Regions from separate parts of the Delftia sp. JD2 genome, predicted to be linked through region 2. Evidence: riboswitches for the same ligand, from Rfam matches in the RefSeq annotation. Region 2 holds a riboswitch; the other holds the start of a gene.

Region 1 (15,051 bases), on a different contig from region 2:
CGGAGAACGCGTAGTTGAAGGGCGTGCCCACAGCCAGACTGCCGGGGTTGGCCTTGGTGACACTGAGGTTCACCACGCTCACAAAATGAATTTGTGCGGCGCTTGGCGAATACGCGTTTGCTCCCACGGTGAACGTGCCACCCAGGGTTCCTGCAGGAATGCTGGTGGCGATGCTGTAGGTACCACTTGCTGTGCTGGTGGCAGTGATCGAGCAGATGCCCAGAGTTGCGCCGCTTGTTCCAGTGGTGCAAGTGGCCGACGCACCTGCCGCGCCACCGTTCAGCTTCACGCCGGCAGCACCGGCAAAGGTGACGACCTCGCCGCCCTTGGGATTGCCACCGGCATCGCGCACATACGCTTCCACCACATCGGTTGCCGTGCCATTTGCCGCCGCGTTGTCGCTCACGACACGCAGGCCCGAATTGCTTGCCGAGGCATTGCCCGCGACAAAGGCCATCGATTGCGGGCTGTTGCCGATGGCAGCTGCACCCACCGTGGCGGCAGCCGAGTAAGTCGATGCGGTCACGCTGGTGAACGACACCGAGCAGGTCGCCGCTGCACCAGCGGTCGTGCAGCTGGCGGTGGCAGGTGCCGCTCCGGCAGGCGTCACGCTGAAGTTCACGGCAACGCCGGTGACCGGATTTCCGAACGCATCCTTGGTGACCACGGAAACGACGTCCTGGCCGCCACCGGCTGCCTGGTTGTTCACATCGACCGACATGGTCGAATTGGCGGGATCGACGGCACCTGCCGTAAAGACATAGGCAGCCGTCGCACCGTACGTATTGCCACCGGCGCTGACGCCGCTGCCGCTCAATGCGCCGCTCGCGATGCTTGCGCCGGAAGTGTAGGAACCCGCGACGGTTGTCTTGGCGGTGACCTGGCAGGTACCGGCCGCATTGGTGGTGCAGGTACCGCTGAAGGTGATGTTTGCGGTGGGAGAGAACGTGACAACGCTTCCGGCCACCGGATTGCCGTTGACATCTCCCACAAACGCTTCAAGCACATCTGTCGCCGAGCCATTGGCCGTGACCGGACTGGTGACGGTACGCACCCCCGACCTGGCGGGGTCGGCGGCATTGGCCGTGAAGTTGATCACGGCCGGACTGCCGTTTGCCACGCTCTGGGTGGTGGTGCCGTTGTTGTCCGTGGCTGTGAAGCTCGCCGCACCCGCCACGGTGGATGTCACCGTGATGGAGCAGCGCGCTGGATTCGCATTGGCCGCAATCGTGCAGGAAGTTGCCGACGGCGTGCCGACGCCGGTATGGACAAAGCCGATGGTGTGGGCGACCGTATCGACGGTTGCATTGCCATTGGCGTCCTGCAGTGCGACGGTCACCGTGCCGGTGCTCGTACCGTCGGCCATCACCGAGAGCGGCGTGGCACTGAGCAGATTGCCACTGGCTGTATTGCTGGGTGGCCCGGCAATGAAGTTGACCGATACCGGACTGCCATTGCTCACGGCCGTTCCGTTGTCCGTTGCCGTGAAACTTGCGGTGCCGACCGTGGCCGATTTCACCGTCACGGAGCAGGTGGCCGGATTGGCGTTGGCCGCGATCGTGCACGTGGGTGCGGCTGGCGTGGTCGTGCCCACGCCCGTTTTGGTGAAGACAATCGTGTGCGCCACCGTATCCGTGGCGGGATTGCCATTGGCATCGCGCAGGGTCACGCTGATCGAGCTCGTGGCAGTGTTGTCTGCGACAACGCTGAGCGGACTGGCACTGATCAGGTTTCCATTCGCGCCATTGCTGGGCAGGCCGGCCGTGTAGTTCACCACAGCCGTAGCCGTGGCGGCCGAGCCATTGATGGTGAAGCCAAAGGTGCCACTGCCGACTGCGGTAGGTGCCGTGACGGTTGCCGTGTACACCCCTGCGCTGCACGAACCCGCGCCGACCGCAGGCGAGCCCTGTGTTCCGCTGTTCAGCGTGAAGGCCACCGTGTTGGCACAGGTTGCAATCGAATTGCCTGACGCATCCTTGAGCTGCGCCGTCAATGTGCTGGTTGCAGTGCCATTGGCAATGATCGAGGTCGGACTCGCAACGATGGTCGAGGCACTGGTACTTGGCGGACCCGCCGTGTAGCTCACTGAAGCCGTAGCAACTGCGGCAGAGCCGTTGATGGTGAATCCGAAGATCCCGCTGCCGACCGCCGTGGGCGATGTGACGGTGCCCGTATAGATGCCGGCGGTACACGAGGCCGCGCCCACACTCGGCGTTCCCTGCGTTCCGCCGTTCAGGGTGAATGCCACCGTGTTCGTGCAGGTGTTGATCGGATTGCTGCTGGCATCGACCAGTTGCACGCGCAGCACGCTGGTGGAGCTGCCGTTGGCCACGATCGATGTCGGCGTGGCGACTATCGTCGATGCACTCGTGCTCGGCGTTGCGGCCACATAGGAGACCGTTGCGGTGGCAACAGCCGCAGACCCGTTGATGGTGAACCCGAAGGTGCCGCTGCCGACCAGCACCGGCGATGTCACCGTCCCCGTGTACATGCCGGCACTGCAGCCCGTGACGCTGACGGCAGGAACGCCTTGCGTCCCCGCATTGAGGGTGAAGGCCACCGTATCGGTACAGGTGGTGACAAGGTTGCCTAAAGCATCCTTCAACTGCACGGCCAAGGTGCTGGTGGAGACGCCGTTGGCCGCAATCGATGGCGGACTCGCGGCGATTTCAGACCCGCTCGTGCTGGCCGGCAGCCCGGTGAAGCTGTAAGCAACCGGCGAAGGCTGATAGGTCACTGCGCCAGATACCGGACTTCCACCCAATGGAAGATTGGAGAACGTGGCACCAGCGACTGACGACGACAAGGTCACGGGTGTCGTGAATGTTCCGGCGACACTGCTGCTGGCATTGATGGGAGACGCGCACTTTCCGCTGGAGTTGGTCGTGCAGCTGACTGCGGCGGAGCCGCCATTGAACGTGACACCTGCAGGCGGCGCTGCGAAGGTGACGGTGTCACTGCCCCCCGTCCAGGCATTGCCTTGGCCGTCAACAATGTAGACCTCCAGCAAGTCGCTGCTGCCGACAGGTTGATTGTTGGTCGTCGCCAGAACGCCGGATTTCAAGGCACAGGGAAAACCGGTGACGCTTGCCGCCGTTGAAAGCTGCGAGGTCTGGGCTCCGCCGGAATTGCTGTCCGTCACTGTGACCCGCACCTGGCCGCTGAGATACGAAGGAACGGTCAGCGTTCCCGAGGCTCCGGCCATGGTTTCGGAGCCCAGATAGACCTGCGCATCGTTGACGCCCGCGCCGGTCGGCGACCAAAAGGCTTCCACCGTATACGGTGCCGGCTCGCTCGCATTGGCATTTGCCGTGATATTGAATGTCCAGGTGCAGGCGGCGGTGTCACTGGCGCCAACGCCAAGGGTGGGGGTCCATCCGGTTTGTCCATTGCCCGTCGTCAGCAAACTGATGCCTGAGTTTGCAGCCACAGGCACGGAAAACAGCGTGTTCTGAGAAATCTTGAAGAAATCACGCGTAGTGATACGGATGGCACTTCTCGACTGGCTTGTCATCTTGTTGTTGCCAATCAATCCTGGTGCCGTACCCGTACCACCGATATTCACCCCGTCCCCGCCGCCAGTGAAGTTGTTATCGGTCACCGTCACTACCTGCGTCGTGCCTGAGGCTGCCGTATTCACCGTTGGTGCCGACACATGCGTTGGCGATGACCCGGTATAGGCGGCGATAGGCAGCGAGAAGGTATTACCCGTCACGGCCAGACCAATTCCATTGGCCAGGCTGATCGTTCCATCAACCGACACCACGGCCCTGGGCGCATTTCCACCAGTCGGGCTCAGTGCGATATTCGAATTTTTGATCGTCAATCCGTTGACGGTCATGTTCGACATGACCTGGAAAAACTGCTCGAGCTGCATTCCCCCGATAGGGTTGGGCAGATTCGTTACCGTGAAATTATCGACAACGATGTTGGAAACCGTGCCTGCACCGTTGCTTGCGGCAACGGAAATGGCCGAGCCCTTGTTATTGCCGTAATTTCCATTCCATATCGCGGAATTGATCGTGCTATTGGTAAAGAATACGTTTTGTGCGCCTTGATGAATCTCCGCGTACAGCTCGCAGTTGAACGGCGTCCCCTCTCCCGCAGGGGTTGGCGCCACATTCACCAGGCCGACGCGATCAATGGTGACATTGTTTGCTGAGGAGCCAACGACGAATACCGCTTCGCCACAGGTCATGTTGGGCGAATTGGTGAGCGTGATGTTCTTCCCACCAAGATAAAAATTTTCCCAGGCGGAGTCCGCCCAGTTCTGGACTTGTATGACTCCCCCGAAATCGATGGTCAACGAGCCCGTGCCGGCTGGCACGGTGCCTTTGAGCCAGTACCAGGCACCAGCGGCACCAGTGGTGGTGCCCGTATCGCCGCCGCTGATCATCTGGGTTTGACCACAGGCATTGGTGGCTCCCGTCACGGCGCCGGACTGGGCTCCGCTGACGAATGTATTGGCACAGCGCACGTAAACCGTCTGATTGTCGACATACGGATGGAGGTTTCCGGCCGCATCCTTGGATGTCCCACTCTGTATGGTTCGTACCGACGTGGACAGTGTCGGCGCAAAGACGATGGAAACATCGGCACTCGGATCCAGCGTTTGCAGCGTGTAGTTGGCTGCCTGAATGGCAGCTCGCAGCGTACATGCGCCAGCAAAGGTGCCTCCCAGCGTGCTGACACAGGTGGTTGGTGTCGTTGCATTGGCATTGGGAGCGTCGCTGTTGTCGGTGACCGTGAAAACGACGGTCGCCGCCAGTGCCGTGGATGAGATACCCGCGCATGAAAGCAGCAGCAAAGAGAAAAGGCACTTCGCTGCACGCCACTTGCGAAAAAATGCCGAACCAGGCAGGCGATTGAGAGCATGCATGATATTCCCCGTTTTCTCAAGGAGATATGACAGGAAAATGATTTTCCCAATGGCAATAGCCATCAGTTGTACCCAGCGCATTTGCATCGCCGTACCTCGAATAGTTCTATTTAAATCACGAGTTCACAACTCACCTTGCAGCCGGTGAGGTTGGAAGCAAAATGTTTCGCGCAGATCCTGCGCGTCAATCAAAAGGGTGGATTTCCATCAACGTTTGCGAGCTGCTCCGCTGCCCATTGAGCCGGACACACCTTCAGTCGGGTTTGCGACGCAAATCATTCCTCCCTCCACAAACCATATTCACCGTGCTTGTATTTTTTTCAGTGCCAGACCAGTTTCCATGGACCTGCACCTGTGCAACGTTAAGTCGCCTATCAGACATATACACAACCCATGGTTAACCCATGCAGGTCCAATCGACCAGAACATGCACTGACAAACCACTGCACATATCGATAGGCTAAATCATGTTTTTTTCTATTTCAATAGTTTTTTTACATGAAACCGGAGACTCGTACCAGCGCTACGAGGGAGGCGCTTGAGCGATCTAGGGAATACCCTGAATCAGCCACACCACATACAGGTAACAGGTGGTATCCCCAATACGACTGGAGCTGGCTGCGCAAGCCACATAGAATCGCCCCTGCAGGAGAGCAGGCGGGCACCACGGTGCCGAGCCTCACCGAAGGCGCAAACTCCCATACACGCTCAGGTTCCGTACTGCAAACACAACATGCCGTCTGGAGAGCCGCCGCACGCAATATGCGGCGCACCGAAGGAGCAAGCCCCGTTCCCATGGACGGCGGTGAATCTCTCAGGTACCAAGGACAGGGGGAGCGGCAGCTGCGTCACGACGGACGCCGGCTGCTTGCTATTGAATCCATAGCTACCAGCTTCCGCGTGACCGGCACATGCCTTTGAAAGGGCATTGTCATGCGCGTCATCGTTCTCGGAGCCGGCCTGATCGGCACCGCCTCGGCCTACTATCTGCAATCTCTCGGTCATGAAGTGACCGTCATCGACCGTCAGGCTGCGCCCGGCGCCGAAACCAGCTTTGCCAACGGCGGGCAGATCTCGGTCAGCCACGCCGAGCCCTGGGCCAACCCCGGCGCACCGCTGAAGTTGCTGGGCTGGCTGGGCCGGCAGGATGCCCCCCTGCTGTTCCGCCTGCGCGCCGACATGCGCCAGTGGCTCTGGGGCCTGTCCTTCCTGCGCAACTGCACGCCCGCGCGCACGCGCCACAACATCCAGCAGATCGTTCGCCTGGGCACCTACAGCCGAGAGGCTCTGCAGCAGCTGCGGTCGGACACCGGCATCCAGTACGAGCAGCGCATGCAGGGCATCCTGCACTTCTACACGAACGCCCGCGAGTTCGAGGGCGCGCTCAAGCCCACCGAGCAGATGCAGGCCCTGGGCTGCGACCGCCGCCTGATCGACGCCGACGAAGCCGTGCGCCTGGAGCCGGCCCTGGCCCATGTGCGCGGGCAGATAGCGGGCGCCACCTATACGGCCGAGGATGAATCGGGCGACGCCAACCTCTTCACGCGCGAGCTAGCACGCATTGCCACCACCACGGGCGTGCAGTTCCGCCACGGCCACCACGTCATGGCGCTGCGCACCACGGGTGCGGGCGCCAGCCGCCATATCGACCATGTGGAGGTGACCAATGCCGACGGCCGCTACGAACGCATCCAGGGCGACGCCTATGTGCTGGCCATGGGCTCGTTCAGCCCGCTGCTGGCCCAGCCGCTGGGGCTGCGCCTGCCCATCTACCCGGCCAAGGGCTACTCCGTGACCCTGCCGGTGCTGGACCCCGCCAAGGCCTACCAGGTCAGCCTGACGGACGATGAGTTCAAGCTGGTGTTCTCGCGCTACACGGGCGCGCAGGGCGACCGCCTGCGCATTGCCGGCACGGCCGAGTTCAACGGCTACGACCGCAACCTGGACCCCGTGCGCTGCGAGGCCATCGTGCGGCGCGTGCAGCAGCTGTTCCCCGGCGCCGGCGATACCGAACGCGCGCAATTTTGGAGCGGCCTGCGCCCCGCCACACCCAGCAATGTGCCGCTGATCGGACGCTCGCCCATCGCCAACCTGTTCCTGAACACCGGCCACGGCACGCTGGGCTGGACCCATGCCTGCGGCTCCGGCATGGCGCTGGCCGACCTGGTCAGCGGCAGGCAGCCGGCCGTGGATTTCGATTTTCTGGGAGCCGCAGCCATGGACCCGGATCGCAGCGCAGGCACGGTGCGCCCGCGCGCGGTCTGAGGTGCAGACGGTGTGTACGGCGTGTACGACGCCTAGGCAGTGAACACCGTCAACACCCCGGCGAAGCGGTGCAGGCGGGCGTCCATGATCTCGGCTTCGGCGACGAAGCCGATCAATGGCACATCGCCCAGTGCGTGGCGCAGGGTGCGCAGTTCGGCATCGGGGCCGCCGAACAGGCCGCCGCCGCGGCCCCGGCAACTGATGTAGATGGCGCCACGGATGCGGGGCTGTGCCTCGCCTTCGGGCGCCGCCTCCTCCGGCTCCGCCGCATCGCGCAGCGCAGCGCCCAGTTGCAGCAGTTCCTGGCGCGCGACCTGGGCCTGGCGGCGGCAGAAGATCACCGAATGCCCGGCCTCCACGGCCGATGACAGGGCCACGCCCTGGCGCAGCGGGTCCAGCCCGACCAGGGTCAGTACCTGGGCCTCTTCGGTGAGCACGCCGTGGGCCATGCCCCGGCCCGGCGGCGCAATGGCCGCCAGCGTGCTGCGCACCGTGGTCAGCGCGGGCTGCCAGTCGCTGCCTTCCAGCTCCACGCCCAGCAGTTGCAGCAGGCGCTGCAAGGCCGGATCGCCATTGAGCCCGGTGACCAGGGCGCCGCGCGCCTCGGTGATCTCCAGGCCCTCGCCCAGCGGCACGCAGCCCTGGGCCATGCCCGTGATGCAGGGCACGCCCGCACCGAAGGCCACGCCCGAGAAGCCTCCGCTGAAAATGCCGCGCGCATCCGCATGCTGCGCATGCAGGTCCTCGGTGCGGCAGGCGATCTGCACGCCCTCCACGCCATCGTCCCCGTCATCGCCCACGCCGCCGAACAGCAGGCCGGACTCGGTGCGCTCGGACAGCTCGTACAGCAACTCGGCCAGCTCGGGCTGGCCGCCTCCGGCATGGACCAGGGCCGAATGGGCCGTGAACCCGGCCTCGCCGCCCGGCGCATGCAACGGCGCCAGGCCCGAATACAGGCGGTAGTGCGCCGCCGGCACATCGAGCAGCATCACCGCGAGCGCGGAACCGGACAGGTATTCATGGGACATGGCCAGCACGCCACCGGCCGAGCAGCCAGCCCAGTCCGCCACATGGGGCAAGGCCCTGGCCAGATGCTGCAGCAACGGTCTTGCATGGGCGGCATGCGCGTGGGACAGGTACACCAGGCCCAGTCGGGGGCGCTGCGCGTGGCCCGGATCGGCCATCTGCGAGCGCAGTTGCAGCAGCACCGCATCGGCCGCGGCGCGCCAGTCGGAATGGCTGGCATGGCCTACAGGAAACAACGACATTCCAACCTTCTTTCTAGCCCTGCCAGCGCCCGGCTTGCGGAGGGCTCTAGACCATCCATGGGTGCCGCCGTCCCGCTCAGCGCGGTGGCCGGCTCTTGGCCGGCGCCTTGCCTGCGGCCGGTGCCTTGGCTGTTGTCTTTGCGGTGGTCTTTGCCGCCGTCTTCCTGGCCGCTGCCTTGGCTGGCGCTTTCGGTGGGGCTTTGGCTGGCGCTTTCGCAGGCGCCTTGGCGGCTCCGGCCGGGGCCTTGGCCGCCGGTGCAGCCGCCTTGCCTGCCTGCGCGGCGAAGGCGCCAGCCTGGGCCGTCATGCGGTCCATGGCGGCCTTGGCGATGTCGCCGGCCATGCCGGTGGCGCGCTGTGCGGCAGCCACGGCCTCGGGGGCCATGGGCTCGGCCATGGCCTTGGCGGCGATCTGCTGGAATTGCTGGGTCAGTGCGCCCCACCATTGCATGGCCTGGCCCATGGCGGCGGCCTGGGCCGGCTCGTCCTTGGGCGCAGAAGCCTCGGGGCCGGAGGCCTTGCTGCCGGCATCCGCGGATGCAGCGGCCGCAGCAGCTGCAGGCGGCTCGGCAGGGGGCTGCACGGGCGCGGCCTGCGGCTTTTCCTGCTTGCCGGCCTTGCCGGCGGAGGACATGGGCCAGTCCGAGTGGTCGGACTGCCCCGCGCTGGCGGCGCCCTTGCCCGCAGTGGCTGCAGCAGCGGTGGCGGCTGCAGCGGCGGGGAACTGGAAGGCCTGCGCCAGCTCGCCCATGCTGACGTTCATGCCCTGCAGGGTGGACAGCGTCATGCGCTGCACTTCCAGGGCCTGGATGGTGGCGGCCAGCGCCTTGCCATTTTGGTCCAGCCAGAACTGCACGGCCTTGAGTTCGGTGATGCGCTTGTCCACCTCCTCGATGCTCACCGTGGGCGCCACCCATTCGGGCAGGCGCCCCAGGGGCCGGGCCGTGGCCGATCCCGCGCTCTGGGCCAGGCCCTGCAGGAAGTCGAAACCGGGGATGAACTTGCCGAAACCGAAGGAGGACGCGTCACTCATGGCAGCACTCGCTAGGACTGGGTTGGAAGAGCATGCCGGCGAAGGATGCCGGCCATGCTCCCAGCTTAACCCAGGCACACGCCAAGTCCACGGCAAGTCATGCGCATGCGGCTGCGCACAAACCCGGTGCAATGGCGCTGGCTCAGTGCGAATGGCCTGCGTGGCCGCCGCCGTGGCCCGCTGCCGGGGCAGCCGCCGCGCCGGGCGCCATGGCGCGCACGGGGACCTGCAGGCTCAGGCGCGAGGTTTCGCCCTTGGCATCCTTGAACACCAGGGTGATGGGCACCTGGCTGTCCTTGAGCAGCGGGCTCTTGAGCTGCTGCAGCATGACGTGGTAGCCGCCGGGCTTCAGGTCCACGGCCACGCCCTTGGGCAGGTCCAGGCCGTCGATGGCGCGCATGCGCATCACATCGCCTTCCATCTTCATTTCATGCACCTCGGCCACGCCGGCGGCGGGCGACTCCACGCCCACCAGGCGCAGCGGCTCCTCCGCCGTCAGGCGCATGAAGGCGCCCGTGGCCTGCTGGCCCGGCACGCTGGCACGCGCCCAGGCGGCGTCGGCCTTGACGTGGGCGGCATCGGCATGGGCATGGGCCAGGCCCATGGACAGGGAGGCGGCGATCAGGAAAGGGGTGGTCCATTGACGCAGTGTCATCACGGTTTCTCCAGAAAATTCAATACGTTGCAGCACGGTCTGTGTGCCTTGCAAAAACAAAAGCCAAGCGAAAGAGGCAGGGATTGAAATGGGGAGTCACCGGGGCGGGGCGCGGGCCTGCGGCAAGGCCGGCATGGCCACGCTGTGGACGGAGGCCGGGTGCGCCCGTGGCGGCGCATCTGCCATCAGCGGTGCCGGGGCCGCACTGCACCGGGCGGGCGGCGGCGCCAGCGGGGGCAGGCACAGCGGGCAGTCGATGCCGTGGCTGCCGGCAAGGGCATTGTCCTGACCGGCCGGCGATGGCACCCAGACCGATTCGCCAGCGGCCGAGCACAGGCGCTCCCAGCCCGAGGCGCGCGCCAGCGGCGCAAACGCCGATGCCAGCGCCACGCACAGCCACAGCCCCAGCACCCAGCGGGCGCAGGCAGCCAAGGTGGAGGGCAGGCGAAGCGGCATGGCGCCATTCTAGGGGTCTGCCCCAGTCGTCATCTCCGGGACCGCGCCATGCCCTGCCCGCCCCTACCATCACAGGCGCGCACCCTCGCCTTCACCACAAACAACCCAAGGAGACACCCATGCTCACCCTGTGCGGATTCGCGGCCAGCAACTACTACAACAAGGTCAAGCTGGCCCTGCTGGAAAAGCAGCTGCCCTTCAACGAGGAACTGGACTGGCTGGGCGAGACCGACATGGCACTGTCGCCGCTGGGCAAGGTGCCGTACCTGCGCATCGACGACGGCCGTGGCCTGTGCGAGTCGGCCGCCATGGTCGAGTACGTGGAGACGCTGTCGCCCTCGCCGGCCCTGCTGCCGGCCGACGCCTTCGAGGCCGCCAAGGTGCGCGAGCTGTGCGTGTACCTGGACCTGCACTTGGAGCTGGTGGCGCGCATCCTCTACCCGCAGGCCTTCTTCGGCGGCCAGGTCAGCGACTCCACCCGGGAGCGCACGCTGGCCCAGCTCGACAAGAACGTGGCGGCCTTCGCCAAACTCGCGCGTTTCTCACCCTTCGTGGCGGGCGACAGCTTCACGCTGGCCGACTGCTGCGCCATCGTCCACCTGCCCCTGGTCAGCGCGGCCAGCAAGATCGTCGGCGGGCGCGACGTGCTGGCCGACCTGCCCGTGCGCGAGTACCTGGCGCGCATGGCCGAGCGGCCCACGGTGCAGCAGGTCAATGCCGACCGCAAGACCAATACGGCGCTGATGATGTCCCGCTACGCCAGCGACAAGACCCCGGCCTGAGCCGCCGCCCTGCCCGCCTCAGTCCTGCAGCCAGCGCAGCAGCCCGCTGGCGCGCTGCGTGGGGCTGCCAACGGCCGAGGCCAGCAGGCCCGGCACCTCGGAGAACAGCGAGAAGGCCTGGCGGGCGCGCGTGATGCCGGTGTAGACCAGCTCGCGCCCCAGCACGCTGCCGCCGCGCGAGGGCAGCACCAGGGCCGTGTGCTCGAACTCCGAGCCCTGGCTCTTGTGCACCGTCATGGCGAAGGCGGTCTCCACATGGGCCAGGCGGCTGACACCGACCGAGCGCAGCTCGTCACCCTGCAGGAAGTACACGCGCAGCGGCTGCCCGGGCCCACCCTGCGGCCCCCCCTGTGACCCGCCCTGCGACCCACCCGGCAGCGCAATGCCGATGTCGCCGTTGAACACGCCCAGCTGCGCATCGTTGCGCGTGACCATGACGGGCCGGCCCGCATACCATTCGCCGCTGCGGCGGATCGCGCCCTGCGCTTCCAGGGCCTGCTCCACCGCCCGGTTGAGGCCGGACACGCCCCAGTCCCCCTCGCGCACGGCGCACAGCAGCCGGAAGCGCTCGAAGGCCTGCAGCACATCGACCACCCAGGCCCGGTGTGCGGCCTCGTAGCCGCCGTCCGCAGCCGGCCTGTTTTGAAGCGCCCTGGCATACAGCGCATAGCTGGCCAGGCCGCCACGCCCGCGCACGGCCAGTTCGGTCACGGCCTGCACGCCGCCGCCCTGGCGCTCCCAGAGTTCGGAGTGCGTACCGCCTTGCGTGCCGGCATCGAGCAAGGCCTGGGCCTGCGCGGCGTGGCCGGCATTCACGGCGCGCGCCAACTGGCCGATGGGACCACCGAAGCGCCGGCTTTCGCGCAGCATGACGGTGTGCTGCGCAAGAGCCGGCGGCCGGTCGCCTGCCGGCGCCGCGAACTGCGGCGGCACCGCCTGGCCGGCCACGCGCAGCGCATAGTCCAGCGTGTCCGGCAGGTAGCGTCCGGCCTGGGCATCGCGGCACAGGTCGCCCAGCACGGCGCCCGCCTCCACCGATGCCAGCTGATCCTTGTCGCCCAGCAGCACCAGGCGGGCGCCGGCCGGCAGTGCCTCCAGCAGCGCCGCCATCATCTCCAGGTGGACCATGGAGGCCTCATCGACGATGAGCACGTCCACGTCCAGTTGCCGCCCCGCATGGAATCCCCAGTGCCGCGTATCGGGCCGCGCACCCAGCATGGAGTGCAGGGTGCGCGCCGCGCCCATGCGCTGCACCAGGCCCGCCAGGTCGATCTCGCCGCCCATGCTGCCCTGCAATTGCAGCAAGGCCCCGTCAATCGATTGCTTCAGGCGCGCAGCCGCCTTGCCCGTGGGCGCGGCCAGGGCCACGCGCAACTGGCCGGCGTCTGGCGCCGTGGCAAACAGCAGGGCCAGCAACCGCGCGGCGGTATAGGTCTTGCCGGTGCCGGGGCCGCCCGTGATCACCGACAGCCGGCCGCGCAGCGCCAGCGCGCAGGCCAGCTTCTGCCAGTCCACGGGGCCGCCTTCCGCCGCAGGCGGGAACAGGCGGTCCAGCCAGTGGCGGGCCAGGGCTTCGTCCAGCGGCTGGCCGGCCACGGCCTGCGCCGCCGTGCGCTGGATGACATGGGTGGCCACGGCGCGCTCGTAGTCCCAGTAGCGGCGCAGGTACAGCAGCGGCGCGGGTCCGTCGGCACCGGCCAGCACCAGGGGCTGGCCAAGGTCCTCGCCGCCATCCTGGCCCGCGTCGCCGATCACACGCACCACGGGGCTGGCACCCAGCGCCGCCACCCAGCCGGACAGGCGCGCGGGCAGCATCTGCCACAGGGCCTGCTGCGCGGGCAGCGCCTCGGCGGGCCAGGCCAGCACGTCGTTGGGGTTGCCGGCCAGCGGTGCCAGGGGCAGGCAGCTGTGGCCGCGCCCCTCCATCTGCGCCAGCAGTGCGGCGGCCACCAGCAAGGCGGGCCCGGCCTGCGCATCCTGCCCGGCGACGAATGAGGCCAGCGCCGCATCCAGGCGCCGCAGCAGGCCGGCATCGGCCCAGCGGCGCAGCAGGGCCAGCACTTCATTGGTGTCTGGCGGCACGGCGCCCGGCGGTTTGCCGCCCAGCGATGCGTCGCCCGGCGAGTCGTCGCCCGGCGGTTCGCCGCCCGGCCGTTCGTCGAACAGGTCCAGCGTGGCCGTATCGACGGTCCGCGAACGGGGGCGCGGGCTCATGGCGGCTCCTGCATATCGGCGCGGCCGGGGCCGAGCAGTTCATCGAGCGCATCGAGCAGGGGCAGCTCGGGCGCCATGGCATGCATGCCACCGGCCGGGCCATCGATGCCGCGCAGAAAGTAGTACAGCGCGCCGCCCAGCTGGCGCTGCGGCTCGTATGCCGTGCCCAGGCGGCTGCGCAGCAGCCGGTGCAGGGCCAGCAGGTAGAGCGCGGCCTGCACGTCGTAGCGGTGGTGAAGCATGGCGCGGGCCAGGGCCTCCTGGCCGTAGGCGGCGCCGTCCGGGCCCAGGTGGTTGCTCTTGTAGTCAAGCACCCAGTAGCGGCCCTCGTGGCAGAACACCAGGTCGGCAAAGCCCATGAGCATGCCGTGCAGCGAGCGCTGGGGCAGCGCGGGCCGCTCCTGCCCCGGCAGGATGAAGCGCCGGCACAGCTGGTCGATGCGCTCGGCCGGCAGCTGGCGCGCGGGCAGCCAGAACTCCATCTCGGACAGTTGCGGGCCCAGCGTGGCCAGCGTGACATCGAGCGGCGCCAGCGGCTGGTGGACCACGGCCGTGAGCCAGGCCAGCAGGTCGCGCGCCTGCTCGCCACGGCCTGCGCGCTCGCAGCGGCGCACCAGGCGATCAGCGAGCGCACCCTGGCCGTCCACGGGCAGGGCAAAGTCTTCGCCGCCCAGCCATTCAAGCTGGTCGTGCACGAAGTTGCCGACCACGGGGCCGCGCAGAAAGCGGTGCCAGACCGCAGGCCCACCGGCCGGCCCATTCTGCAGGGGCTGCAGGCCCGCCAGGACGGCGATGTCCGCCAGTTCCGGCGATGGCGGCGGCTCCAGCGCCTGCTCATCCTCGGCCGGGCGCTGCACGGCCACGGGCAGCACGGGCAGGCTGGGCGCGGCCATGGCGCGCACCAGAGCCGAGAAGCTGCCGATGCCCCAGCGGGTGTCGAAGCGCGCGTCGTAGGCCGGGGCATCGTGCAGCGGGGTGGCGCCGGCCGGGGGCTGCCAGCGCGTGCGCTGCAGTGGCCCGGCATCCAGGTCGCGCCAGGCCATGTGCGGGTCTTCGCCGCACAGCTGCTGCAGGCCGTCGCGCCAGCCCTGGGCCGAGCGCGGCTCGGTGCCGCCCAGCAGGTAGCCGGCTGCGCCCTGCTCGTTCACGCAGGCCTTGCCGTTGCCGCGCTTGAGCGGGGCCAGGCCCAGCCACAGCGCATGGCGCGGGCGGGTAAGCGCCACATAGAACAGGCGCAGGTCCTCGCGCAGCCGCTCGCGGTCGGCCTGGGCAAGCTCCTCGTCGCTGAAGTCCAGCAGCAATCGGCGGGCCGGAGCCGCATCGTCTTGCGACTCGTCCTGCGCGGACAGGGTCAGGAACGGCGTTCTGGCCCGTTCCATGGGGCGGAAGCTGCCCGCAAACGGCAGGCAGACCAGCGGGTACTCCAGGCCCTTGCTCTTGTGCACGGTGACGAGCTTGACCAGGTCGGCATCGCTTTCCAGGCGCACCACCTGCTCTTC
Region 2 (15,051 bases):
CGTGGCGGCAAAGGCGGTCAGCTGGAAAGCGCCCGAAGGATTGCGCTTCTTGTCCTTGAAGGCCTTGACCACGGCGGCGTTCTTGGGGTTGGCCGAGAAGTCTGCAGGCAGGGTCACCAGCATGCCTTCGACGGCGTTGCCGGCGATGGCGTTGACTTCGGGGTTGCCCACGCCTTCGGGGCCCATCATGCGGACCTTCAGGCCCTGCTCGGAAGCCTGGCGCAGCAGCAGGCCCATTTCGGGGTGGTAGCCACCGTAGTAGATGAAGTCCACACCGGCGCTCTTGAGCTTGGTGATGACGGCGGAGTAGTCGCTGTCACCGGCGTTGATGCCTTCGAACAGGGCCACTTCCACGCCGGCCTTCTTCAGGTCGTCGCGCACGGAGGAGGCAATGCCCTGGCCATACGACTGCTTGTCGTGCAGCACGGCAACCTTCTTGGGCTTGGCCTTGTCCAGGATGAACTTGGCGGCGGCCGGGCCCTGCTGGTCATCGCGGCCGATGGTGCGGAAGATGAAGTGGTAGTTCTTGCCGTCGGTCAGGGCCGGGGAAGTGGCCGAGGGGGTCACGACGACCACGCCTTCGTTGTTGTAGATCGGGGCGGCGGCAATCGATGCGCCCGAGCAGACGGGGCCGATCACGTAGCCGATCTTGGCGTTGACCACGCGGTTGGCGGCCACGGGGCCTTGCTTGGGTTCGCAGGCGTCATCGACGGACACCAGCTCGATCTTCTTGCCATTGACGCCGCCAGCCGCATTGGCCATTTCCACGGCGGTGTTCACGCCTTCCTTGACCATGTCGCCGTACTGCGTCAGCGGGCCGGTGGTGGGAACCACCATGGCGATCTTGATTTGCGCATGCGCTGTGGAGAACAAGGCGGCACCAGCCAAACCCAGGGCGGCGACGACGGTGTGCATGCGGAACGGAATGCTCATGAGTACTTCCTTCAACTTTGGGTAAAGCGTTCTGAAAAACGCGGTGGCTCCTGTAGGGGCGATCCGCGCAAAGAAGCACAGATTAATCTCCTGGTTACCAATGGCAACAGGGTATCCCGGGGCTGGCGCGCATGCAGGCTTTTCGCTAAGGGCTGGATGCCATCGCAGGCCGCTTGTCAACGCCGGTTTTGGGCGACGAAAACGCCTGATGCCGACGGTGCACCCAGACGGTGCTGCATGAAACCAATATGACCGACTGCAAGAAGGGGAAACACGTACACGGAATGTTGCATTGCAGCAACGCGCCAGAGGGCGCCGGTTTGCGTGTTTCTGCGGTGGATCAAAACGGCACGGCGGATTCGAAACGCAGCGTTTGGCCCGACAGGGGATGGGCCAGCTCCAGCTGGTGCGCATGCAGCAGCAGGCGCGGCGACAGTGCCTGCACGGCGGCATCGGCATAGAGCGCATCGCCCAGGATGGGATGGCCCAGCGCCGCCATGTGCACGCGCAACTGGTGGGTGCGGCCCGTCACGGGCTGCAACTGCACCCGCGTGGTGGGTGTGCCCTGGTCTTCGGTGGCTGCAGGCATGGCGCGCCACAGGGTCTGGCTGGGCTTGCCCTGCAGGGCGTCGATGATGCGCAAGGGGCGCCGCTCCCAGTCGGCGGCTATCGGCAGGTCGATGCTTTGCCAGGCGTCGGCCTGCTGGGCGTCCGGGCGGCCGGCGACCACGGCCACATAGCGCTTGTGCACGCGGCGCTGCGCAAAGGCTTCGCTCAGGAGGCGCTGGCTGGCCAGGCTGCGCGCCATGACCACCAGGCCCGAGGTGGCCTGGTCCAGCCGGTGCACGACCAGCGCATCGGGCCAGCGCTGCAAGGCGCGGCCGCTCAGGCAGTCCTGCTTGTCGGGGCCGCGCCCGGGCACGCACAGCAGGCCGGAGGGCTTGTCCAGCACGAGCAGCTCGGCGTCCTCGTACAGGCAGGAGACACCTGCATCGGTATCTGCATCGGCAGCAGTACCAGCACCGGGGCACTCCTGCAGCCGTTCAGCGCTTGAGCCGCTCACCGTTCATTCAGGAGCCTGTGCACGGTGGCGCACAGCTCCTCCACGTCATTGGGCTTGTGCACCAGGGCCCGGGCGCCAGCGGCCATGGCGGCCTGCTCGATCTCGGCGGTGATGTAGCCCGAGGCCAGGGCGATGGGCAGCAGGGGCTGGATGGACAGCGCCTCGTACACCAGGTCGATGCCGCTATAGCCGGGCATGTTGTAGTCGGTGACCAGCAGGTCGTAGTCCTGGGGGGCGGCGCGCAGCGCCTCGGTGGCCTCGTGCGGATCGGTGAAGCCGCTGACCTGGTAGCCGCGACGGCGCAGCAGGCGCTGCACGAGGAAGACCAGGGCCTGGTCGTCGTCCACGTACATCACATGCTGCTGTGCGGCCTGCGGGTCGGGCAGCAGGGCGAACTGCGGGCCGGTCGGGGTTTCTGCGGCTGCCAGCGGCTCCGGCAGGCTGGGCGGCGTTTCGGCCGCGGGCGCCTGGGCTGGTGCGTACTCGGCGGGCGCCAGGGCGTCGGCCGGGGGAAAGTACAGCGTGAAGCGGCTGCCTTGCCCTGGAATGCTGTACACGTCCACGGCGCCGCCGTGGTTGCGCATGACGCCGTGCACCACGGGCAGGCCCAGGCCCGTTCCCTGGCCCACGGGCTTGGTGGTGAAGAAGGGCTCGAAGATGCGCTGCAGCGTGCGCGCATCCATGCCGGGGCCGTTGTCCTGCACCGACAGCGCCACGTAGCTGACGGGTGGCAGGCCCAGGCGCTCGCACAGGCGCTGGTCGGGGCGCACCAGGTCGGCGTCCATCTGGATCAGGCCGCGCCGCTCACCCAGGGCGTGCATGGCGTTGGTGCACAGGTTGAACAGGGCCTGCTCCACCTGCATGGCGTCGGCCAGCATGGGGGGCAGCTGCGGCGGCACATGCACCTGCAGCTCCACGGCGGGCGGCAGGGTCACGCGCAGCAGCCGCGCCGTGTCGCCCATGACTTCGCGCGCCTGCACAGGCTTGCGCTGGGGCGGCTCGTTGCGGCTGAAGGTCAGGATCTGGCGCACCAGGTCGCGCGCGCGGCGGCCGGCCTTCTCGATCTCCTGCAGGCTTTCGATGGCTGCGGCATTGCCGCCGCAGTCGGCCTTGGCCAGCTCCACGTTGCCCAGGATCGCGCCCACGATGTTGTTGAAGTCGTGCGCAATGCCGCCGGCCATGGTGCCCAGGGCCTGCATCTTGTGCGATTCGCGCAGCTGGTCTTCCAGTTCGTTGCGCTGGGCCTCGGCCTTCTTGCGGCTGGTGAGGTCGCGCGCGAACACGGTGGTGGTCTCGCCGCCGCTGTGGTGCTCGAAGGAGACACTGACCTCGACCGGAATCTCGCGGCCGCTGGCCGTGCGCGCCGTCATCTCGCCCAGCACGGCCTGCGTGGTCAGCGGTGCAAAGGACAGGGCCTGTGCCGCATCGGGCAGGAAACGCTCCAGCGGACTGCCCAGCGCGTCGTGCGGCGGGCACAGGAACAGGGCGGCGGCCGTGGGATTGAAGACGGTGATGCGCTGGTCCGAGTCCAGGCAGATGATGGCGTCCAGCGCCGAGTTGATGACCGATTCCAGCCGCCGCTCGCTCAGGAACAGCTGGTGGTTGCGCTGCTGCAGCGCCAGGCGCTCGGCCAGCAGCGGGCCCTGGTCCACCACGGCGCACAGGTACTGGGCAATGGGCGGGCCGCTTTGCTGGGGGATGGCGATGCAGGCCACGTGCAGGTCGGCGCGCAGCTGGTGCTGCTCGGTGATCTCGAAGCAGACCTCGTGGGCCTCGGTGCGGCCCAGCTCGCGTGCTGCGGAGAAAGTCTCGCGCACGCGCTCGGCGTCGTCCGGGTGCACGAAGGGCGCGAAGTTCACCAGCAGCCGGTCATGCTCGGAGGGCTGGAAGGCGCTGTGCGCCATGGCGTTGGCCTGCACCACCATGTCGTGCTCGTCCACCACCAGCAGGGGCAGGGGAATGCTGGCGAACAGGGCCTCGAAGCGCTCGGAGGCGCTTTCGGCCACGGCCTGGCTGTAGTCCAGCACGCGGTTCTGGATTTCCAGTTCGCGCTGGTAGTTGCGCAGCTCGGCCACCAGGGCCTGCAGCGGGTCGTCTTCGGGCTGGAAGAGGGGAAAGCGTTCGACGGGGGGCAGGTCGGCGCCGGGCGCCAGCAGCGCATGCAGGGGCAGGTGCTCGTCGTCGCGAGGCGGATCGGAATGGTCTGGGCTGCTCATCGCGGGCTGGCGCTGGGGAAAGCGGCACATGCCGCACAAATCCTGGTGGCCCGCGCCCGGCGTCCGGCAGATTACCGGAGCCCGGCGCGGGCAGGGCCGCAGTGTACGCGCGCCAGGCGGGGCGCCACAAGCGCCCCTTTCGGTGGCAGGTGCTTCAGCTCAGGTAAGCGTCCACGGGGATGCAGCTGCAGTACAGGTTGCGGTCGCCGTAGACGTTGTCCACGCGGCCCACCGGGCACCAGTACTTGGACTGGCGCAGGGCAGCCACCGGGTAGGCAGCGGCCTCGCGGCTGTAGCGGTGGGCCCATTCCGAGGCCAGCAGCGTCTCGGCCGTGTGCGGCGCGTTCTTGAGCGGGTTGTCGTCCTGGGGCAGGCGGCCCTGCTCGATGGCGCGGATTTCCTCGCGGATGGCGATCATCGCGTCCACGAAGCGGTCCAGCTCGTACAGGCTTTCGCTTTCGGTGGGCTCCACCATCAGCGTGTTGGGCACGGGGAAGGACAGCGTGGGCGCGTGAAAACCGTAGTCGATCAGGCGCTTGGCCACGTCCTCGGCCATGACGCCCGTGCTTTCCTTGAACTGGCGCAGGTCCAGGATGCACTCGTGCGCCACATGGCCGTGCTCGCCCGCGTACAGCGTGGGGTAGTGGTCGCGCAGCCGGGCGCTGATGTAGTTGGCGCTGAGGATGGCGGTCTCGGTGGCCAGGGTCAGGCCCTGGGCACCCATCATGCGGATGTACATCCAGCTGATGGGCAGCACGGCCGCATTGCCCAGCGGCGCGGCACTGATGGCACCCGTACCGCCCGCAAGGCCCGCCGTGGCATGGCCGGGCAAGAAGGGGACGAGGTCCTCGACCACGCAGACGGGGCCCACGCCCGGGCCGCCGCCGCCGTGCGGAATGCAGAAGGTCTTGTGCAGGTTCAGATGGCTGACATCGCCGCCGAAGCTGCCCGGCGCGGCCAGGCCCACCAGGGCATTCATGTTGGCGCCGTCCACGTAGACGCGGCCGCCGTGGTCATGCACCAGCTTGCACAGCTCCTTGACCTGGGTCTCGAACACGCCATGGGTGCTGGGGTAGGTGATCATGATGCAGGCCAGGTTGGCACTGTGCTGCTCGCACTTGGCCGCCAGGTCCGCCATATCGACGTTGCCGTTGGCATCGCAGGCGGTGACCACCACCTGCATGCCCACCATCTGCGCGCTGGCGGGGTTGGTGCCGTGGGCGCTGCTGGGAATCAGGCAGACGTTGCGGTGCGACTGGCCCCGGCTCGCATGCCAGCCCTTGATGGCCAGCAGGCCCGCGTACTCGCCCTGGCTGCCGGCATTGGGCTGCAGGCTGATGCCGGCGTAGCCCGTGGCCTGGCACAGCCAGTCGCGCAGCTGCTTGTCCAGTTCCGCATAGCCCTGCTGCTGGTCGGCCGGGGCAAAGGGGTGCACCTGGGCGAACTCGGGCCAGGTGATGGGAATCATCTCGCTGGTGGCGTTGAGCTTCATGGTGCAGGAGCCCAGCGGGATCATGCTGCGGTCCAGCGCCAGGTCCTTGTCCGACAGCTGGCGGATGTAGCGCAGCATGGCGGTCTCGGAGCGGTGGGTGTTGAACACCGGGTGCGTGAGGAAGTCGCTGCTGCGGCGCAGGCCGTCAGGGATCAGCGGCTCCACGCCCTTTTCGAAGGCGGCGAAGCTGGGCAGGGCCTGGCCGTCCCGGGCGAAGATCTTCCACAGCAGCTCGACATCGGCGCGCGTGGTGGTCTCGTCCAGCGAGATGCACAGGTATTCCTTGAAATACACGCGCAGGTTGGCGCCCAGGGACACGGCACGCTCCACGATGGCCTGGGTGGCCGCACCCGTGTGCAGGCTCAGCGTGTCGAAGCTGGGCACCTCGCGCAGCGGCGCGCCCAGCTCGGCCAGGCCGCGCGCCAGGATGGCCGTGTACGAGGCCACGCGGCGGGCGATGCGCTCCAGGCCCTCGGGGCCGTGGTAAACGGCGTACATGCTGGCCACGACGGCGGGCAGCACCTGGGCCGTGCAGATGTTGGAGGTGGCCTTTTCGCGGCGGATGTGCTGCTCGCGCGTCTGCAGTGCCAGGCGGTAGGCGGGCTTGCCGTGCACGTCCACGCTCACGCCGACCAGGCGGCCGGGCAGGGAGCGCTTGAACTCGTCGCGGCAGGCCATGAAGGCGGCATGCGGGCCACCCGCGCCCATGGGCATGCCAAAGCGCTGGGTGGTGCCCACCACGATGTCGGCACCCCATTCGCCGGGCGGCGTGATCAGGGTCAGCGCCAGCAGGTCGGTGGCCACGATGAAGGCGGCCTGCTTGCCATGGGCCTTGTCCACGTCGGCGCGCAGATCGTCAATGCGGCCGCTGGTGGCGGGGTACTGGGCCAGCACGGCGAAGTAGTCGCCGTCCATCAGCTGGTTCCATTCCTCCAGCGAGTTGGCCAGCAGCACCTCGATGCCCAGCGGCGCGGCGCGCGTCTGTATGACCTCGATGGTCTGGGGGTGGGCATCGCCCGCCACCACGAAACGGTTGCTCTTGTTCTTGACGGAGCGCTTGGCCAGCGTCATGGCCTCGGCGGCCGCCGTGGCCTCGTCCAGCATGGAGGCGTTGGCAATCGGCATGGCCGTCAGGTCGCAGACCATGGTCTGGAAGTTGACCAGGGCCTCCATGCGGCCTTGCGAGATCTCGGCCTGATAGGGCGTGTAGGCCGTGTACCAGGCGGGGTTCTCCAGAATGTTGCGCAGGATGACGCCGGGCGTGTGCGTGCCGTAGTAGCCCTGGCCGATGAAGCTTTTGAGCAGTTGGTTGCGGCCTGCCAGCGCCTTGAGTTCGGCCAGCGCCTGTGCCTCGGTGGCCGCTGGAGGCAGCGCCATGGGCTGGTGGCGCCGGATGGAGGGCGGGACGATGGCGTCGATCAGCGCATCGCGCGATGCCGCGCCAATGGCGCTGAGCATGTGGGCCTCGTCTTCGGGCGCGATGCCGATATGGCGGGCCACGAATTCGGTGGCGTTCTCGAGGGCGGCAAGGGGCTGGGTGGAGGACATCAGCATGGAGGGACCTGTCTCAAAAGCTGAAAAGCGCCAGGGCGGGCCCTGGCGCCCGTCCTGGCCGGAAAGTGGCGTCAGTTGCTCTGTGCGAAGGCCGTGTAGGCGGCTTCGTCGAGCAGCGCGGCCAGCTGGCCTGCGTCGCTGAGCTTGACCTTGAAGAACCAGCCTTCGCCCAGCGGGTCGCTGTTGGCCAGGGAGGGGTCGTCGCGCAGGGCTTCGTTGACTTCGACGATCTCGCCGCTGACGGGCATGTAGACATCGGCGGCGGCCTTGACGGACTCGACCACGCCGGCCACATCGCCCTGGTTGAAGCTGGTGCCCACGGCGGGCAGATCGACGAACACCACGTCGCCCAGCGCATCCTGCGCGTGGAGGGTGATGCCGACGATGGCCGCGTCAGGGTTGGCGGCGTTGATCCATTCGTGGTCCTTGGAATACTGGATGCTCATGGCTTGCTCCGATAGAAACTGAAAAGAAACCTGTGAAAGGCGGTTTGAGAAAGGTCAGTGCGCACTGTAGCGGCATGCGATGGCAGGAAAAACGAATCCGCCGAACTCGATCCACGCCAAGCGCGCAGGCTGTCCTCAACCGCGGTGATAGCGGGGCGCCACGAAGGGCGTGGCCTGCACCTGCATGGGCACGGCCTTGCCGCGCACCATGGCCTGCAGCGTGGTGCCGATGGCGGCGCTGCCCGGCTCCACATAGGCCAGTGCCACGGGCTGGTTCAGCGTGGGCGACAGCAGGCCGCTGGTGACCTGGCCGACCTTGCGGCCGCTGGCATCCAGCAGCTCCGTGCCTTCGCGCACGGGTACGCGCTCCAGGGCCACCAGGCCCACGCGCTTGCGCGTGAGCAGCTCGGGCGACTGCAGCTGGGCCAGCACGGTGGCCGCGCCGGGAAAGCCGCCTTCGCGCTCGCCACCAATGCGGCGGACCTTCTGCACGGCCCAGTTCAGGGCGGCCTCGGTCGGGGTGGTGGTCGTGTCCAGATCGTTGCCGTACAGGCACAGGCCGGCTTCCAGGCGCAGCGAATTGCGCGCGCCCAGGCCCACGGGCCTGACTTCGGGCTGGGCCAGCAGGGCACGGGCAAAGGCCTCGGCGTGGCTGGCGGGCAGGGAGATCTCGAAGCCGTCCTCCCCGGTATAGCCGCTGCGCGTGATGTACAGCTCGGCGCCTTCCCAGTCGAAGTAGCCGCCCGTCATGAACACCAGCCCGGCCGTGTCGGGCAGCAGGCGCTCCATGGCGGCTGCTGCCTGCGGGCCCTGCAGCGCCAGCAGGCCCCGGTCGAACTGGGGCTCGATTTCACAGCGCTGGCCGATGCGGGCCTCTATGTGCGCCAGGTCTTCGTGCTTGCAGGCGCCGTTGACGATCAGGAACAGGTCGTCCTCGCGGCGCACGAACATCAGGTCGTCCAGAATGCCGCCCGCGTCGTTGAGCAGCAGGCCGTAGCGCTGGCGGTGTTCGCCCAGGCCCAGCACGTCCATGGGCAGCAGCGATTCCAGCGCCGCGCCGGCATCCGGGCCGCGCAGGCTGATCTGGCCCATGTGCGAGACATCGAACAGGCCTGCCGCCTCGCGCGTGTGCAGATGCTCGGCCATCAGCCCCTGCGGATATTGCACGGGCATGGAGTAGCCGGCAAACGGCACCATGCGCGCGCCCAGTTCCTGGTGCAGGTCGAACAGCGGGGTCTTGAGCAGATCGGTGGTGGAGGCAGCGGTCAAGGAGGGACTCTCTTTTCGGCAAGGGGCAAGGCACAACGCCATCCCGGAATCCCGGGATGTCCTGCCCTGCTGTCCGCTTTACCTGAGAGATTCACCCGCACCTTCCATGCGTGGGGCTTGCTCCTTCGGTGGATGGGGCACACCGCCGTGCCCTGCATCTCTCTCCAGCTAGGAACGCCTGCGGCCGTGGCGGCAGGCGGTGCCAGTCCTTTTGCCTGAGCGTTCGGGGCGAACCCTGCGCCTTCGGCGGTGCCGCTGCCTGTGACCATTGCGGCCGGGCGGGCACTCTCTCCTGACCGGCGCATTCTAGCTGCGGCCAGCGCCCGCGCGGCTTCGGGATTTCCGCGGGCCGACCGCAGCTCCATGCGCTTGCCTGCATGGATGCATTTGCAAATTGCATAACTGTCTAAAAAATCTCCTACATTGAGATGCATCGATATATGAAATCTCGTGAGCGAGAAGGAAGAAGCGCACATGCAGCAGACGCTGGGAGACACATTGGCCTGGCCGGCACGTTACCTGCCGAACAAGGAAGCCCTGGTCGCGTGGGAGGGCGGCGAGCGCCGCGCCTGGACCTACGCCCAGCTCGATGCCGAAGTCAACCGCCACGCCCATGGCCTGGCCGAGCTGGGCATAGGCCATGGCGACGTGGTCGCGGCCTTTCTCTACAACACGCCGGCCTTTGTCTTCACCATGCTGGCGGCCGCGCGCCTGGGCGCCATCTTCAACCCCATCAACTACCGGCTGGCGGCGCAGGAGCTGGCCTTCATCCTCAAGGACGGCGCAGCGCGCGCCCTGGTCTTCGAGCACGAGGGCGGCGAGGTGGCCGCACGCGCCCAGGCCCTGCTCAAGGCCGAAGGCGGCGGCACTGGCACGGGCATCGAGCACTGGATCTTTGCCGACGATGCCCCGGCCGACCCGCTGCCGGTCTGGGCCACGCAGCGCCTGTCCGCCCTGGCCAGGGGCCGCAGCAGCGCGCCGCCCCATGCCCATGTGCGCGAGAGCGACCCCTGCATCCTCATGTACACCAGCGGCACCACGGGCCGGCCCAAGGGCGTGCTGCATACGCACCGCAGCAAGCTGGCGCACAACGCCCTCATGCACCAGACCATGCAGTTCACGCGCGACGACGTGGGCCTGGCCATGGCGCCGCTCAACCACACGGCCGAGCTGCACACCAGCTTTTTGCCGCGCCTGCAGGCCGGGGCCACCCAGGTGCTGCTGCGGCGCTTTGACGTGGCCGAGGCCTGGCGCCTGATCCGCGAAGAGCGCGTGAGCTTCTTCTTCGCGGCGCCCACCATGGTCACCATGCTGCTGGCCGACCCCATTGCCTCGCCCGAACAGGCGCCCGCGCTGCGGCTGGTGGAGTACGGCGGCGCCTCCATGGCGCCGCACCTGATCCGCGAATGGACACGCAAGGTCGGCAGCGACCTGGTCCAGGTCTACGGCACCACCGAGATGGGGCCCTGCATGTCCATCCTCCTGCCGCGCGAGCAGCTTTCGCACGCGGGCTCGGCGGGACTGCCCTCCATGGGCCATGACCTCATCGTGGCGCGCCTGCGCGAAGACAACGCCCCCACCGATCCGGCCGAGGCCTGCCTGCCAGGCGAGGTGGGCGAGATCCTGGTGCGCGGCCCCTGCATGATGGCCGGCTACCTCAACCGCCCCGACGCCAACACCCGCGCCCTGGCGCACGGCTGGTACCACACGGGCGACCTGGGCCACATCGACGACGACGGCTATCTCTGGATCCGTGACCGCATCGACTACATGATCAATTCGGGTGCCGAGAACGTCTATCCGCGCGAAGTGGAAGACGCGCTGGTCGAGCATGCCGACGTGCTCGAGGTCGCCGTCATCGGCGAGGCCGACGAGCGCTGGGGCCAGATCGTCGCCGCCCACGTGGTCGCCAAGCCTGGCGCCACGCCCACGGCCGAGGCGCTGGACGCCTTCCTGGTCCACGGCGACCGCCTGGCCGCCTACAAGCGCCCGCGCCGCTACCACTTCCGCGAGGCCCTGCCCAAGACGGCCAGCGGGAAGATACAGAAGCAGTTGCTGAGGGTGGTGGTGGCAGCCTGAGGCTGCGGCCTGCGTTTACTTCTGCGCAGTACAGCACTGCGCCATCGAGTTGCGCAGCCACCGATGCATGGCATCCCCCTGCTTGCGCACATGCCAGGCCTGCTGGTAGGCAAACCGGGGCAGCTCCAGCGGAGGAGCGAAGCGGCGCAGCGTTTTGTGGCGGCGCAGGTCGCCAATGGCGCGGCTGCCCACGGTCAGCACGAGGTCGGTGCCTGCCAGCACCTCCAGCGCCGCGCTCCAGTGGGGCAGGGCCAGCACCACGCGGCGGCTCAGGCCTTGGGCGGCCAGCGCCCGTTCGATTTCCTCGTTGGCGTCGGGCCGCATGGCCAGCATGACGTGCGGGCGCTGCAGCCAGTCCTGCAGTGACAGCCCGCCGCGTGCCGGCAGCACGGCATGGTCGGCCACGCTCACGAACTGCTCCTGGAACAGATCCTGCACCTCGATGCCCTCGGGCAGGTCGGGTGCGTCGGGGAAGGGCCCCAGGGCCAGGTCCAGTTCGCCATCGGCCAGCTGGGCCAGCATCACCTCGCGCGTGGACTGGCTGATGGCCAGGTCCAGCCCGGGTGCGTGCTGGCGCAGATGCCGCATCAGCGGCGGCAGCACGATGCGCGATGCGTAGTCCGACAGCGCCAGCCGCAGCCGTCCGCGTGCGTGGGCCGGGTCGAATTCCGCCTGTGCCAGCAAGCCGTTGAGGCTGCCCAGCGCATCCGCCAGCGGTTGCACCAGGCCTTGCGCGCGTGCCGTCAGCGCCATGCGGCCACCGCGCCGCACCAGCAACGGGTCGCCCAGATGTTCGCGCAGCTGCGCCAGCGAATGGCTCGTGGCCGGCTGGCTCTTGTGCAGCCTCAGGGCGGCGCGCGTCACATGTTTTTCGGCCAGCAGGGCGTGCAAGGCCAGCAGCAGGTTGAGGTCGATCCGGCGCAGTTCATCCATGCCATGAATATAGAACGTGCAGGCAAACGATTTCCATTCATCCAGCAGATGCGAGAGCATTCAGGCATGGATTTACGAACAGGAAAAGGATGCTTTGCATGACAGGACGGAACACGATTTTGGCCATGGCCCCCGTGGGCATGGCACTGCTGGCTGGCGCCATCCTGCCGTTCCAGGCGGCGAGCAACGCCATGGTCGGGCGGGTGCTGGGCCATCCGCTGTGGGGCGCGCTGACTTCGCTGGCCGTGAGCGTGATGGTCATCGTGCCCGCACTCTGGGCCATGCGCGCGCCCACTCCCGCGGTGGCGCAGGCAGTCGCGGGGCCGTGGTGGCTATGGATAGGCGGCGTGCTGGGTGCCATCTATGTGGCCAGTGCGGCGGCCGTGACACCCAAGCTGGGCGCGGGCGGTTTTCTGGTCTGCGTGGTGGCGGGGCAGATCGTGGTTTCGGTGCTGGTGGACCATTTCGGCCTGATGGGCCTGGGTGCCAGACCGGTCAATTGGTCGCGGCTGGCAGGGGTGGCGCTGATTCTGGGGGGCGTGTTCCTGGTGGTGCAGGGCGGGCAGGCCCGTGCAGCGGCGGCGCCATGAGCGCCGCGAGCACGCCCTGCTTCAGCGGCGAAGGCCCTGGCCTTGCCCGCGTCAGGCGGGCATGCCCGGCGGCACGGCGGCCGGCCTTGCCGCTGGCGGACATTCCTGGCAGGCATCTGCCGTGCCGGGCAGGAACCGGCCCAGCCGGATGACAAAGCAGGCCCCGCCTCCGGCAGCCGGCTGGAAGAACGCGTCGCCTGCGTGCAGCCTGGCGATGCGCCTCACCACGGACAGGCCCAGGCCATGCCCGTTGACGTGCCGGGTGGCGCTTGCGCGTTCATAGGGCTCGAAAACCTGTCCTGCCGCTTCAGGCGCAAGGCCCGGTCCCTGGTCGCTGACGGAAATCAGCAGGTCACCGGACGCATCGCAGCGGGCGGCCAGTGTGATGTCGCCCGCCTTGGCATATTTGATGGCGTTGCCGACAAGGTTGGAGATGGCGATGCGCACCAGGACAGGGTCGCATTGCCATTGCTGCGGGCCGTGTTCCAGATCCAGTTTCAGGCGATGCCGCCGGGACCAGCCGACGAGCTCTGCAGACTCCTCCAGGAGTTCATCCAATGGCGTCTGCTCCAGTTGCAGCCGGAACGCGCCCGCGTCCAGCCGGTCGCTGATCAGGCAGGTGTCCACCAGGGTCATCAGCCGGCGCGAAGCCCTGCGTATCTGCGACGCCTGCTCGATGAGGGAGTCCGCGTCCGTCGTCGGGAACGTCTGCAGCTCGGTCGCGGCGCCGTCCACGATGGTGAGTGGGGTGCGGAACTCGTGGTTGATCATGTTGAAGAACTGGCGCTGTTCCAGCCGCATCTCCCGCTCGCTGTGCAAGGCGGTCTGCAGGGCCTGCTGGGCCGTTTGCAGTTGTGCGGTGCGCTGCAGCACCTTGGACTCCAGCTCGCGCTCGGCAGCCTGGGCGCGTGACAGGGCCTGCATCCGCTCACTGCGCAGGGCACGCTCCGCCACCCGCGTGCGGTTGGTCACCGCCATTCCCAGCAGGATGGCCTCGGACACACGCCCGGCAAACCACAGCATCTGTGCCGATGGCAGCGCCACATCCGGCAGTAGGCCCTGGGTTCTCAGCAGGTTCAGGATGCCCAGGGCGGAAGGCACCGCAAACGCCAGCGCGCCCGGCAGGTATTGCCACTGCCTTCGGACCACCAGCAGGTACAGCACGAAGACCGCACCGAACGATGTGGACACCAGGGCCGTGAACACCACGGCACGCGAGATCTGCGGATAGCCACCCAACAGTGCCATGCCCAGTGCGATGGCATTCAGCCAGGCCACCACGCTGAAGAGGTGCGCAGCCCAGATCCAATGGCGGCGGAACTCGAACAATTGGCTGAAAAACACCGTCGCCACCACACAGAAGCTGCAGTAGGCGATGGACAGCGCATGCTGGGGCTGGTCGGCGCCGGGCAGCCACAGGCCTTCGGGCCGGTAACGGAAAGCAGCGTAGGCAAAGCCGGCTGCCAGGAGCGCGGCGCAAAGAATGTAGAGCCTTTCCCTGAGCCAGCACCACAGGATCAGGCTCATCAGCGTGATGGCCAGGGCCGAGCCCATGTACGCGTACAGCAGCATGGCGGCCGGCGCCATGCTCCTGCCGGGAAAGACCGCAATGCCCTGGTCTGCCTGGGGGTTGGGCAGCAAGCGGGTGAGCAGTGCCAGAAGCGCTGCAGCTGCCAGCGCCTGCACCAGGGTCTGCACCAGCCATTGCGCTGCAGCACCTGTTTGCCAGTGCCCCCGGCCGCCTTCGGTGGGGTTGTCTTGCGTGTGGATCAAGGGTCCGATTGGTTGATGTGGCGTGCGCCCGTATATGTCCGCCGTGCAGGCTTGCGGGGGGGCCATTGTGCACCGGCGGCCATTGCGGGAAAGCGCTGTCTGTCGCCTGCCAAGTGCCCCAATGCAACAGGCCGCCCCGCTGCGGATAAGCGGGGCGGCCTGTAACGGGCTCCTGGTCTGGATCACGCATCCGGGCGCTGGCGGTAGTCGGCGGGGCTGGGTGAATGGTTTTGCTGCGCCGGTAAGCGTGCTCCCATGCAGACAAGTGTGCGCGTTTGGTCTCAGAAAATGCTGCTTTATTTCTTCAAAACAGGCGTTGCTACAGAAAATTATTCTGCGCCTGCCTGTTTTGCAGTAGATTGCCGGCCATGGACATCCTCGACAGAAAGATTCTTTCCGCCCTGCAGGCCAACGCGCGCGCCAGCCTGCAGGAAATCGGCGCCGCCGTGGGCCTGAGCGCCTCGCCCTGCTGGTCACGCATCAAGAAGCTGGAAGAGGCGGGGGTGATCGAGGGCTATACCGTGCGCCTGAACCCGCTGGCGCTGGGCCTGGGCGATACGGTGCTGGTGCAGGTCACGCTGGACAGCCACTCGGACAACACGCTGGAGAAATTCGGCGAGATGCTGGCGACCATTCCCGAGGTGGTGGAGGCGCATCTGGTCTCGGGCGAGTACGACTACCTGCTGCGCGTCGTCGTCAAGGA

The links. A riboswitch is a leader RNA that binds a small molecule or an ion and turns the genes downstream of it on or off. The one in region 2 is predicted to bind glycine.
Region 1: another riboswitch for glycine. It lies ahead of ACM14_RS28135 (D-amino acid dehydrogenase); the one in region 2 lies ahead of gcvT (glycine cleavage system aminomethyltransferase GcvT).

The regions. Positions count from the first base shown of each region.
Region 1 is NZ_LFJT01000085.1:309-15,359, forward strand. It holds partial or broken gene ACM14_RS28130 (S-layer family protein) at 1-4,960, opposite strand, end outside; glycine riboswitch at 5,610-5,720, shown strand; gene ACM14_RS28135 (D-amino acid dehydrogenase) at 5,813-7,144, shown strand; gene ACM14_RS28140 (FIST N-terminal domain-containing protein) at 7,177-8,412, opposite strand; gene ACM14_RS28145 (PhaM family polyhydroxyalkanoate granule multifunctional regulatory protein) at 8,489-9,445, opposite strand; gene ACM14_RS28150 (copper chaperone PCu(A)C) at 9,588-10,100, opposite strand; gene ACM14_RS28155 (hypothetical protein) at 10,197-10,556, opposite strand; gene ACM14_RS28160 (glutathione S-transferase family protein) at 10,676-11,338, shown strand; gene recD (exodeoxyribonuclease V subunit alpha) at 11,357-13,552, opposite strand; gene recB (exodeoxyribonuclease V subunit beta) at 13,549-15,051, opposite strand, start outside.
Region 2 is NZ_LFJT01000041.1:19,026-34,076, forward strand. It holds gene ACM14_RS20355 (branched-chain amino acid ABC transporter substrate-binding protein) at 1-933, opposite strand, end outside; gene ACM14_RS20360 (RluA family pseudouridine synthase) at 1,274-1,909, opposite strand; gene ACM14_RS20365 (PAS domain-containing sensor histidine kinase) at 1,993-4,212, opposite strand; gene gcvP (aminomethyl-transferring glycine dehydrogenase) at 4,367-7,258, opposite strand; gene gcvH (glycine cleavage system protein GcvH) at 7,330-7,704, opposite strand; gene gcvT (glycine cleavage system aminomethyltransferase GcvT) at 7,840-9,015, opposite strand; glycine riboswitch at 9,033-9,151, opposite strand; glycine riboswitch at 9,167-9,278, opposite strand; gene ACM14_RS20385 (fatty acid--CoA ligase) at 9,448-11,052, shown strand; gene ACM14_RS20390 (LysR family transcriptional regulator) at 11,068-11,985, opposite strand; gene ACM14_RS20395 (DMT family transporter) at 12,084-12,575, shown strand; gene ACM14_RS20400 (sensor histidine kinase) at 12,627-14,273, opposite strand; gene ACM14_RS20405 (Lrp/AsnC family transcriptional regulator) at 14,717-15,051, shown strand, end outside.